Regions from separate parts of the Streptomyces sp. NBC_00846 genome, predicted to be linked through region 3. Evidence: riboswitches for the same ligand, from Rfam matches in the RefSeq annotation. Region 3 holds a riboswitch; each other region holds the start of a gene.
The links. Region 3 has a riboswitch for cyclic di-AMP ahead of OG936_RS34580 (transglycosylase SLT domain-containing protein). Riboswitches for the same ligand answer to the same signal wherever they lie in the genome.
Positions count from the first base shown of each region.

Region 1: it holds a riboswitch for cyclic di-AMP, as region 3 does, so the genes downstream of both, OG936_RS31735 (peptidoglycan DD-metalloendopeptidase family protein) here and OG936_RS34580 (transglycosylase SLT domain-containing protein) in region 3, are expected to answer to the same signal.
Region 2: it holds a riboswitch for cyclic di-AMP, as region 3 does, so the genes downstream of both, OG936_RS03115 (C40 family peptidase) here and OG936_RS34580 (transglycosylase SLT domain-containing protein) in region 3, are expected to answer to the same signal.
Region 4: it holds a riboswitch for cyclic di-AMP, as region 3 does, so the genes downstream of both, OG936_RS21535 (NlpC/P60 family protein) here and OG936_RS34580 (transglycosylase SLT domain-containing protein) in region 3, are expected to answer to the same signal.

Region 1 covers NZ_CP108846.1:6,918,928-6,921,120, forward strand. The annotation lists gene OG936_RS31730 (alpha-galactosidase) at 1-933, shown strand, start outside; cyclic di-AMP (ydaO/yuaA leader) riboswitch at 1,227-1,381, shown strand; gene OG936_RS31735 (peptidoglycan DD-metalloendopeptidase family protein) at 1,387-2,193, shown strand, end outside.
Region 2 covers NZ_CP108846.1:676,791-678,983, forward strand. The annotation lists gene OG936_RS03105 (ATP-dependent Clp protease proteolytic subunit) at 1-127, shown strand, start outside; gene OG936_RS03110 (hypothetical protein) at 135-443, shown strand; cyclic di-AMP (ydaO/yuaA leader) riboswitch at 831-1,014, shown strand; gene OG936_RS03115 (C40 family peptidase) at 1,018-1,491, shown strand; gene OG936_RS03120 (ATP-binding protein) at 1,699-2,130, opposite strand.
Region 3 covers NZ_CP108846.1:7,519,130-7,521,322, forward strand. The annotation lists partial or broken gene OG936_RS34575 (ATP-binding cassette domain-containing protein) at 1-600, opposite strand, end outside; cyclic di-AMP (ydaO/yuaA leader) riboswitch at 899-1,061, shown strand; gene OG936_RS34580 (transglycosylase SLT domain-containing protein) at 1,066-1,830, shown strand; gene OG936_RS34585 (hypothetical protein) at 1,964-2,193, opposite strand, start outside.
Region 4 covers NZ_CP108846.1:4,641,012-4,643,204, reverse strand. The annotation lists gene pcrA (DNA helicase PcrA) at 1-928, opposite strand, end outside; cyclic di-AMP (ydaO/yuaA leader) riboswitch at 1,209-1,375, shown strand; gene OG936_RS21535 (NlpC/P60 family protein) at 1,374-2,193, shown strand, end outside.

The sequences.
Region 1 (2,193 bases), 600 kb from region 3:
GAAATGGTCAATGCCGACAGTGATCTCTATCGTGCGCACCCCGACTGGGTACAGCACTTCCCCGGGCGGACACGGACCGAGTTCCGTAATCAACTGGTGCTCAATCTGGCCCGCGCCGATGTGCGGGAATATCTCTGGGAACAGCTGGACGCACTGCTCTCCAGTGCGCGCATCGACTATGTGAAATGGGACTTCAACCGCTCCTTCACCGACGCGGGCTGGCCGGGCGAGGAGTATCCGCAGAAGCTCTGGACCGAGCATGTCGACGCCCTGTACGCGCTGATCGACCGGCTCCGGGCCGCGCACCCCTCGGTCGCCTTCGAGTCCTGCTCGGGCGGCGGCGGCCGGATCGATCTGGGGATTCTGTCCCGTACGGATCAGGTGTGGACCTCGGACACCACCGACCCGCTCGACCGCCTCGCCATCCAGGAGGGCTTCGGCCAGATCCATCCGGCCCGGGTGATGGCCGCCTGGGTCACCGACAGCCCCAACGTCCAGCTCAACGGCAGGGTCAGCTCACTGCGCTTCCGATTCGTGAGCGCGATGGCCGGTGTGCTCGGGGTCGGTGGTGACCTCACCGAGTGGAGCGAGGAGGAACTGGCCGAGGCGCGGACCTGGGTGGATCTCTACAAGGAGATCCGGCCGGTGGTGCAGCAGGGCTCGCTGTACCGGCTGCGCGCCCCGCGCGGCGGGCTCAGCGCGGTCCAGTACGTCCACGGGGACGAGGCCGTGGTCCTGATGTGGCTGGAGGCGCAGCGGTACGGGGAGCGGCCCCCGGCCCTGCGGCTGCGCGGACTCGACCCCGCGGCGACGTACGCCTGCCTGGATACGGGGGCGGTGCACCACGGTTCGGTACTGCTTCATCAGGGGCTGCACACCGGGCTTCGGGGGGACCTCGACGCAGGGGTGCTGAGGCTCCGACGCGAACGATGAGCGTGACAAGTCCGGAATGGTGCGATTTGGAATAACTTGCCCCTTATGTAAGGCAGATGGTCGCCCGTTCGTGAGCGGGATCATATCCGTGACGGTGCGTACCGGCGGGGCGGTCGGGCATTCCGTGCGCGGCGCGGAAAGCCAAGATCCTTAATCCACGGAGTGTGACGGGAATTCCGTACTGAATTCCTGGCGGGGATTCCGGTACGGAACCCGTGGCTTGTTCTCGCCGTCCCGACTCGCTTACGGTCGCCGTCAATCCGGACGGACCGCCTAATCCTGCCGCCGCCCGGAATTCGCATCCACTCATCGTGTGGCAGGAGCGGGGGAACCAGGTAGGCCGCCGATCGGAGAAATCCGGCCGGCTCGGGGTGAAGTCGCGCTCAGCGCGGCCGGGCATCTCCAGCCCGAACCCGACAGCTCACCTCGTAGGCGCCGGAGAGGAAGCACTTCATGCCCATATCGGGTAAGAACCGTCGTACGAAGACCCGCACCATCGCCCGTGGCGTCGCCGCCGCAGGCGCCGGTGGCGCCGTCATCGCGCTGCCGCTGCTCGGCGCCACCGGTGCCAACGCGGCCCCGGCCGCCGCCCCGCAGTCGGTCTCCGCCGCCACCACGCACGCCGCTCCGGCCAAGCCGGTCGCGCAGAAGCAGGCCGCCACCACGACGTACTCCGTCGTCTCCGGCGACTGGCTGTCGAAGATCGCCGCCGAGCACAAGATCGAGGGTGGCTGGCAGAAGCTGTACCAGGACAACCGCGAGGTCGTCGGCGACGACCCCAGCCTGATCCTCCCGGGCGTGAAGCTGACCCTCGGCGGCAAGGCCTCGGGTGACTCCGCGCCCGCCGGCGCCGGTACGGGCGCGGCCCTCCCGTCGAAGGCCCCCGAGATTCCCTCGATCGCGAAGAAGTCCGCCCCGGCCAAGTCCGCCCCGGCCAAGGTGTCGACCGTGGCGGAGTCCAAGACCTCCGCCCCGGCCGCTCAGAGCAATAGCTCCGGCTACGCTCATCCGGTCCCCGGCAACCACACCACCGGCTACCGCGCCTCCGGCTCCAACTGGTCCAGCGGCAGCCACACCGGGATCGACTTCCCCGTCTTCACCGGCACCAGCGTGAAGTCCATCACCTCCGGCACCGTCGTCGCCGCCGGCTGGGGTGGCGCGTACGGCAACCAGGTCGTCATCAAGCACGCCGACGGCCGCTACTCGCAGTACGGCCACCTGTCCTCGATCTCCGTCTCGGCGGGTCAGTTCGTGAGCACT
Region 2 (2,193 bases), 6.8 Mb from region 3:
CGAGCAGATCGCCGCCGACATCGAGCGCGATCTCATCCTCGACGCCCCCGGCGCCAAGGCATACGGCCTGGTGGACCACGTCATGGAGAACCGGAAGTCGTCGCTCCCGCCGCACGGCGCGCGGTGAACGCCCGATGCGAGCAACGGAGTTGCCACCACTGCCCGCACTGACACGCGCCGAGGGCGAGTTCATCGACCGCTATCTCGAAGTCCTCGACCAACTGGGCCGGATCAACCCGGCCCGCGGCGACGACACCTACTCCGCACTGCGGGCCGCACAGGCACTGGCCTCACGGGCGGCCGCGCTGCGGGACGCCCTCACGTTGATGCACGAGCGCGGCGAAGCACGGATCCACGCCGCCACCCTGGCCCGGGCGCTACGGGTGCTGGACGGGGAACGGCGGGCCGGACGCGTCACCGTACCCCCCGATCCGACGAGTTGATCAACCGATTTTCCGCCAGGCCGGCCGGGACCAGCCGGGCTCCCCCGCAACCCGCCCCCGGCCGGAGGCACCCAACTCCCCTTCGCGACACGCCCGGTGGTCACATCGAAATTCCTAGCTCTTTCGGCGTAGAAAGTCCTTCTCGCGAGATATTTCTCCACTTGCGCGCTCCCGGTGGCCAACGAGCGGAATCCATGATTCCGCCCCTGGTACGGGACCGGTCCGCATGAACGTCGGCGTTCCCGGAATCGTCGGCTCCACCCGAACGGGTCAGCCGTGAGGAGCCTCACAATTCGTCGCTTATTCTCGGAAATCCGGCAGTCGGTGAGTCAAGATCCGTGGGACGACAAGCCCCCGCCACAGCGACGGGGCGGTCCGGGCGGACGCCGAGTCCTGCCGCCGTCCGGATGTCTGGTCGACAGAAGTGGATCGGCAGGAGTGGAGGACCCGAGCACAACGGGTCGACCGGATCACCGGTCGGCCCTCGGGGTGAAGCCGCCGAGCGCGGCCGGGCAACTTCGCCAGCCCGAACCCGACAGGTCATCCTTCACAGGCGGCTGACGAAGGGTTGCGCATGACTGCGCAGGTTCATGTCCCGTCTCTGCTCGCCCGGGCCGGTACGGCCTCGGTTCTGACTCTGGCCGCCGTCGGCGGCACCATGCTCGTCCCGGGCGCCGCGACGGAGGCCCAGGCGGCGACTCTCTCCATGAAGGCACTCAAGGTCGCCGCGTCCAAGAAGGGATCGCCGTACAGGTGGGGGGCCACCGGCCCCAACCTCTTCGACTGCTCGGGACTGACGGCCTATTCGTTCAAGAAGGCCGGCAAGAAGCTCCCCCGCACGGCCCAGCAGCAGTACAACAAGACCCGCCACATCCCGGCCTCACACAGGCAACGCGGCGATCTGGTCTTCTTCCACTACGGTCACAGCGTCTACCACGTGGGGATCTACGCCGGTCACGGCAAGATCTGGCACTCGCCGAGGAGCGGTGCGGTGGTCCGGCTGGAGAGGATCTGGACGAGACACGTCTATTACGGCCGGGTCCGCTGACGCGGTCTCAGCGCCGCTGACAAGCCCGGTGCGGCTGAGGACTTCCGTGCAGCAGGGGGCCGGACGCCAGGACCAGCCCCCACGCGGTGAGCGTCGCGCCACCTCCGCCCTCTACGGCGCGGGCGGCACGCGGGCGGCGCAGCCACCAGCCCATCCGTCCCGTCCGCCGTCGGCCTGTCCGGGTAACGGGGCGGATCGGGTGGCCGCTCAGTTCTGTACGGGGATGCTCCATGGGAGCGCGATCCAGACCCTCTTGCCGCCGTCGGCGGTGGGGGTGACGGTGAGCCGGCCTCCGCACTCCTTGGCCAGGGAGCGGATGATCACCATGCCGCGTCCGTTGTCCTGCTGAACGGTGGCGGGCAGCCGCCGGGGCCGACGCGGGTGGCTGTCCGTCACTCCCAGCTGCAGCTGTTCCTCCCGTTCCAGTCTCAGGTCCACGGTGAAAGTGGGCGACTGTCCGAAGGTGTGCTGGACGGCGTTGGTCGCGAGCTCCGAGACGATGAGCCGGATGCCGTCGGCGAACTCCGTGTCGGTGGCCAGTCCCCATTCGGTGAGCACCCGGTCCACATATCTCCGGGCCGCCGCGACCGAGACCGGCTCGCTCGGCAGAGTGACACTGGCTTCTTGATGGTCTGCCATGGCGAGCCGTCCCTTTCCCACCCGGACCGACTCGCGCTCGGTCCCGGTTGTGCTTCGCGCCAG
Region 3 (2,193 bases):
GGCCAGCAGGCGCAGCAGTGTGGACTTGCCCGCGCCGTTGTTGCCGACGAGGCCGGTGCGGCCCCTGCCGATGCTGAGCGAGAGCCCGTCGAAGACGGTCGTGCCATCCGGCCACTGGAAGGACAGGGCGGAGCAGGTGAGGGAGGCACTGGGGGTGGTGGGTGTCGCCATGGTGATCCTCGCAGTCGTGAGCGCGGTGAAGGGGGCTTCGTATGCGAGCACCACGCAGCGACCGAAACAGGAACAGGCGCGGCGGTCCGAAAGATCGAGGGACGGCTCATGCACCCGAGGTCGCATCCACGCGGGGTCACGGGCAGGACAACACACTGCTACTGCGTGACGGGCGTACGACCGGAGTCGTACGGCGCGATGATCGCGAACCTCAGATGCGCAACGTCCACCTCTATCGGAGACAACAGGACAGCTCGAAACCTTAGCGATCAGGCGGGCGGAAGGCAACGCCTCGATGCCGTGCGGGGGAGTGGCGCGAGGGGTCGGGGGCCGGTCCTGCCGGGTGTGGCCGGCCCGACGGTGGTGCACCGGAGCGAGAACAGGCGAAGAGTCAGCCAAATGTCCCATATGTGCTCTTTCGTTAGACATGGGCTCTTGGGTAACAAAGGGGCATTTGGGGGGAGTTGCGATCTCTCGACGCTGTCCGGTATGCCCGTTTCTGAAGCTGCGTGGTGTGAGTCACTTTCAGGCCTCGCGATGTCGTGGAGCGTCACCCGCTTCCCTTCTGTGCAAGGAAATTTGGCATGGCGATGTGAGGTGGCTTACTTCCCCTTCCGTGATTCGATCTTGCAAATGAATTGTGATCAAAAAATAGGGGCTTGTTCCCTTCGGTATTTCTCGCCTACGGTCACCGTCAATCCGGACGGAACGCCGAATCCTGCCGCCGTCCGAGAATCCGACCAACCCACTCACGTACGGCAGGAGCGGGGGACCCAGGTAAGCCGCCGAACCGGTATCCGGTATGGCTCGGGGTGAAGTCGCAATTGCATGCGGCCAGGCATCTCCAGCCTGAACCCGACAGCTCACCTCGTAGGCGACGGAGAGGAATTCGCCATGCCCACAACGGGTGAGTATCGTCGTCGCAAGCCCACTTCGCGGACCCGCGGTTTCATTGCCGCGACCACGGGCGGAGCCGCCCTCGTGCTGCCGCTGGTCTGCGCCGGATTCGCTTCGGCCGCGCCGGCCCAGGCTGCCACCACAAAGGCCACGGCACCGGCCGCCGTAGCCAAGGGAATCTCCGCCCAGAAGGCCGCGCCCACCATCTATTCCGTGATCGCGGGTGACACCCTTTCCAAGATCGCGAAGGGGCATTCCGTAAGCGGTGGTTGGCAGAAGCTGTACGCGGACAATCGAGAGACCATCGGTTCCGACCCCACGCTGATTCACCCGGGCATGAAGCTGACCCTCGGCGCCAAGGCCGTGGCCGGCACGTCCACCGGCGTATCGGCCGTGAACACCGTCGCGGTGTCGACCACTGCCGCCGCCCCCGCCAAGTACACCAATGACCTGGACGGCTGGATCAAGGAGTCGCTGGCCGTCATGGCCCAGCGCGGCATACCCGGCAGCTACGACGGCATCCACCGCAACATCATGCGCGAGTCCTCCGGCAACCCCCGGGCCATCAACAACTGGGACTCGAACGCCGCCAAGGGAACGCCGTCCAAGGGGCTCCTGCAGATCATCGACCCGACGTTCCGCGCCTACCACGTGCCCGGCACGTCGATGGACAGCTACGACCCGGTCGCCAACATCACCGCAGCGTGCAATTACGCGGCCGACAGGTACGGCTCGATCGACAACGTGTTCGGCGCCTACTGACGCACAACGGCTCCTGGCGGCGGTTCAGGGCCGACGGGTTCACGGGTTCACGGAGGGCCGAGCAGGCCTCTCGTGAAGGACCGTACCCGCCGGTCAGGGACCGCCGTTCGGCCGCTTCCAGGGGCAGAGGTACCTACTCCAGCCTGCTGGGCGGTGGCCTGGGAACCTTGGCCGCCGCTCCTTCACGGACGGACTTCACCACCGCGTCGTGGAGACGACGGCTGTCGTCCTCGGAGCAGCACGGCACGGGGCTGCCCGACATGGTGAACCAGTCGATCGCACCCGTGTACTGCACTGTCACCTGGGCCATGTCATCGGCCCAGGTCGTGTGAACCGTCAGGTCCCCGGACAGGACGCCGACCT
Region 4 (2,193 bases), 2.9 Mb from region 3:
GCTCGGCGGGGGCGTCGGCCTCGCCCGCCGGGCCGACCAGTTCGCGTACGAGGGTGTACTGGGCGTGATTGGTGTCCTGGTACTCGTCGACGAGGACGTGCCGGAAGCGGCGGCGGTAGTGCTCGGCGACGTCGGGGAACGCCTGGAGCAGGTGGACCGTCGTCATGATGATGTCATCGAAGTCCAGCGCGTTGGCCTCGCGCAGCCGGGACTGGTACATCGCGTAGGCCTGCGCGAGGGTCTTCTCGAACCCGTCGGCGGCCTGACCGGCGAAGGTCTCCTCGTCGATCAGCTCGTTCTTCAGGTTGGAGACCTTGGCCGTGAACGACTTCGGCGGGAAGCGCTTCGGGTCGAGGTCGAGATCGCGGCAGACCAGGGCCATCAGCCGCTTGGAGTCGGCGGCGTCGTAGATCGAGAACGATGACGTGAAGCCGAGCTTCTTCGACTCGCGGCGCAGGATGCGTACGCACGCGCTGTGGAAGGTCATGACCCACATGGCGTTGGCGCGCGGTCCGACGAGCTGCTCGACGCGCTCCTTCATCTCGCCCGCGGCCTTGTTGGTGAAGGTGATCGCCAGGATCTGGCCGGGGTGCACCCCGCGCTCGGCGAGGAGGTGGGCGATCCGGTGGGTCAGCACCCGCGTCTTGCCGGAGCCCGCCCCGGCGACGATGAGCAGCGGGGAGCCCGCATGGACCACGGCGGCGCGCTGCTCGGTGTTCAGCCCGTCGAGGAGCGCCGCGGGGTCGATGACGGGGCGGTGCGCGCCGTCGCGGTAGTACGCCTCCCTGGGCGGCGGGGGCCCGTCGAATACGCCCGCGAAGAGGTCCTCCGGCACCGCTTCGGGTGCGGAGTCCTCGGGGGGCGGCGGGGGCTCTTCCTCCGAGTGCTGGAGGCCGGCCAGGAAGCTGTCGTCAAAGAGGCTGCTCATCGCTTGTCGAGTCTAGGCCGCCGCACCGACACACGACGGCCGCATGCCGAACCGGACCCGGACCGCAGGACCGGCCCCACCCCCTGCCGGGCACGCAAAGAGAGCGGACACCCACTCGCGGTGAGGAATTCCGGGCCCCCTGTCCGCGCCCGCCGCCCCACTTCGCCGAGGTCACGAAGATGTATCGGGCATATCGAACATCAACCTTCACAGCAGCACCACGGGTTGGCTAGCGTGCTCGTCCGGGCGGCCCGTACCCCCAGAGGCGAACCACGCCGAGCGGGCGCCCACGCCGAATCCGGGCTGCCCTCAAGGGAGTTCGGAACCGGGGACCCACACGCATGTACCGGGGTGAATCGGTCCTTGTCCCCCACGCGGACCGTAGGGCAGCCTTCCGTTCCGCCCGAACCCGACAGCTAACCCGGTAGGCGGTCCACGGAAGGAGATGCCGGCCTTGGCATCGCATCGCAAGCCGCGCACCCGGGTGCGCACCACCACACCGGCCGTCGGGCTCACGACGGCGGCACTGGCGTCCGTGACCCTGCTCTCCACGCAGAGCGCGATGGCCGCCCCCGCTCCGAAAGCCGGCATCGAGGACGTCCAGAAGCAGGTCGACGACCTCTACCGGCAGGCGGGCACCGCGACCCAGCAGTACAACCAGGCGAAGGAGGCCGCCACCGCCCAGCGCACCAAGGTCGACGCCCTGCTGAACGATGTCGCCAAGCGCGCCGACCAGCTCAACGAGGCCCGCAGGACGCTCGGCACGTACGCGGCCGCGCAGTACCGCAGCGGCACCATCGCACCGAGCGCCACCTTCTTCCTGGCCGACGACCCGCAGTCGTATTTCGACCAGAACCAGCTGATGAACCGGATGACCAGCCGGCAGCAGAAGGCGATCACGGACTTCCGTACGCAGCAGACCAGGGCGGCGAAGAAGCGTGCCGAGGCGGTGCAGAGCCTGGAGACGCTGACCACGACGCAGACCACGCTGCGCACCAGCAAGCAGGACGTCCAGAAGAAGCTGGGCGAGGCGCGCGCGTTGCTGTCGAAGCTGACCGCCGAGGAGAAGGCGCGGCTCGCGGAGCTGGAGCGGAAGAAGGAGGCGGAGGCCCGGCGCAAGGCGGAAGAACTGGCCAAGCAGCAGGCCGCCGCCAAGGCGGAGGCGGACCGCAAGGCCGCGGAGGCCGCGAAGGCCGCGGATTCCGGCAGCGGTACGGGCACGGGCAGCGGTACGGGCACGGGCACCGGTACGGGCACGGGCAGCG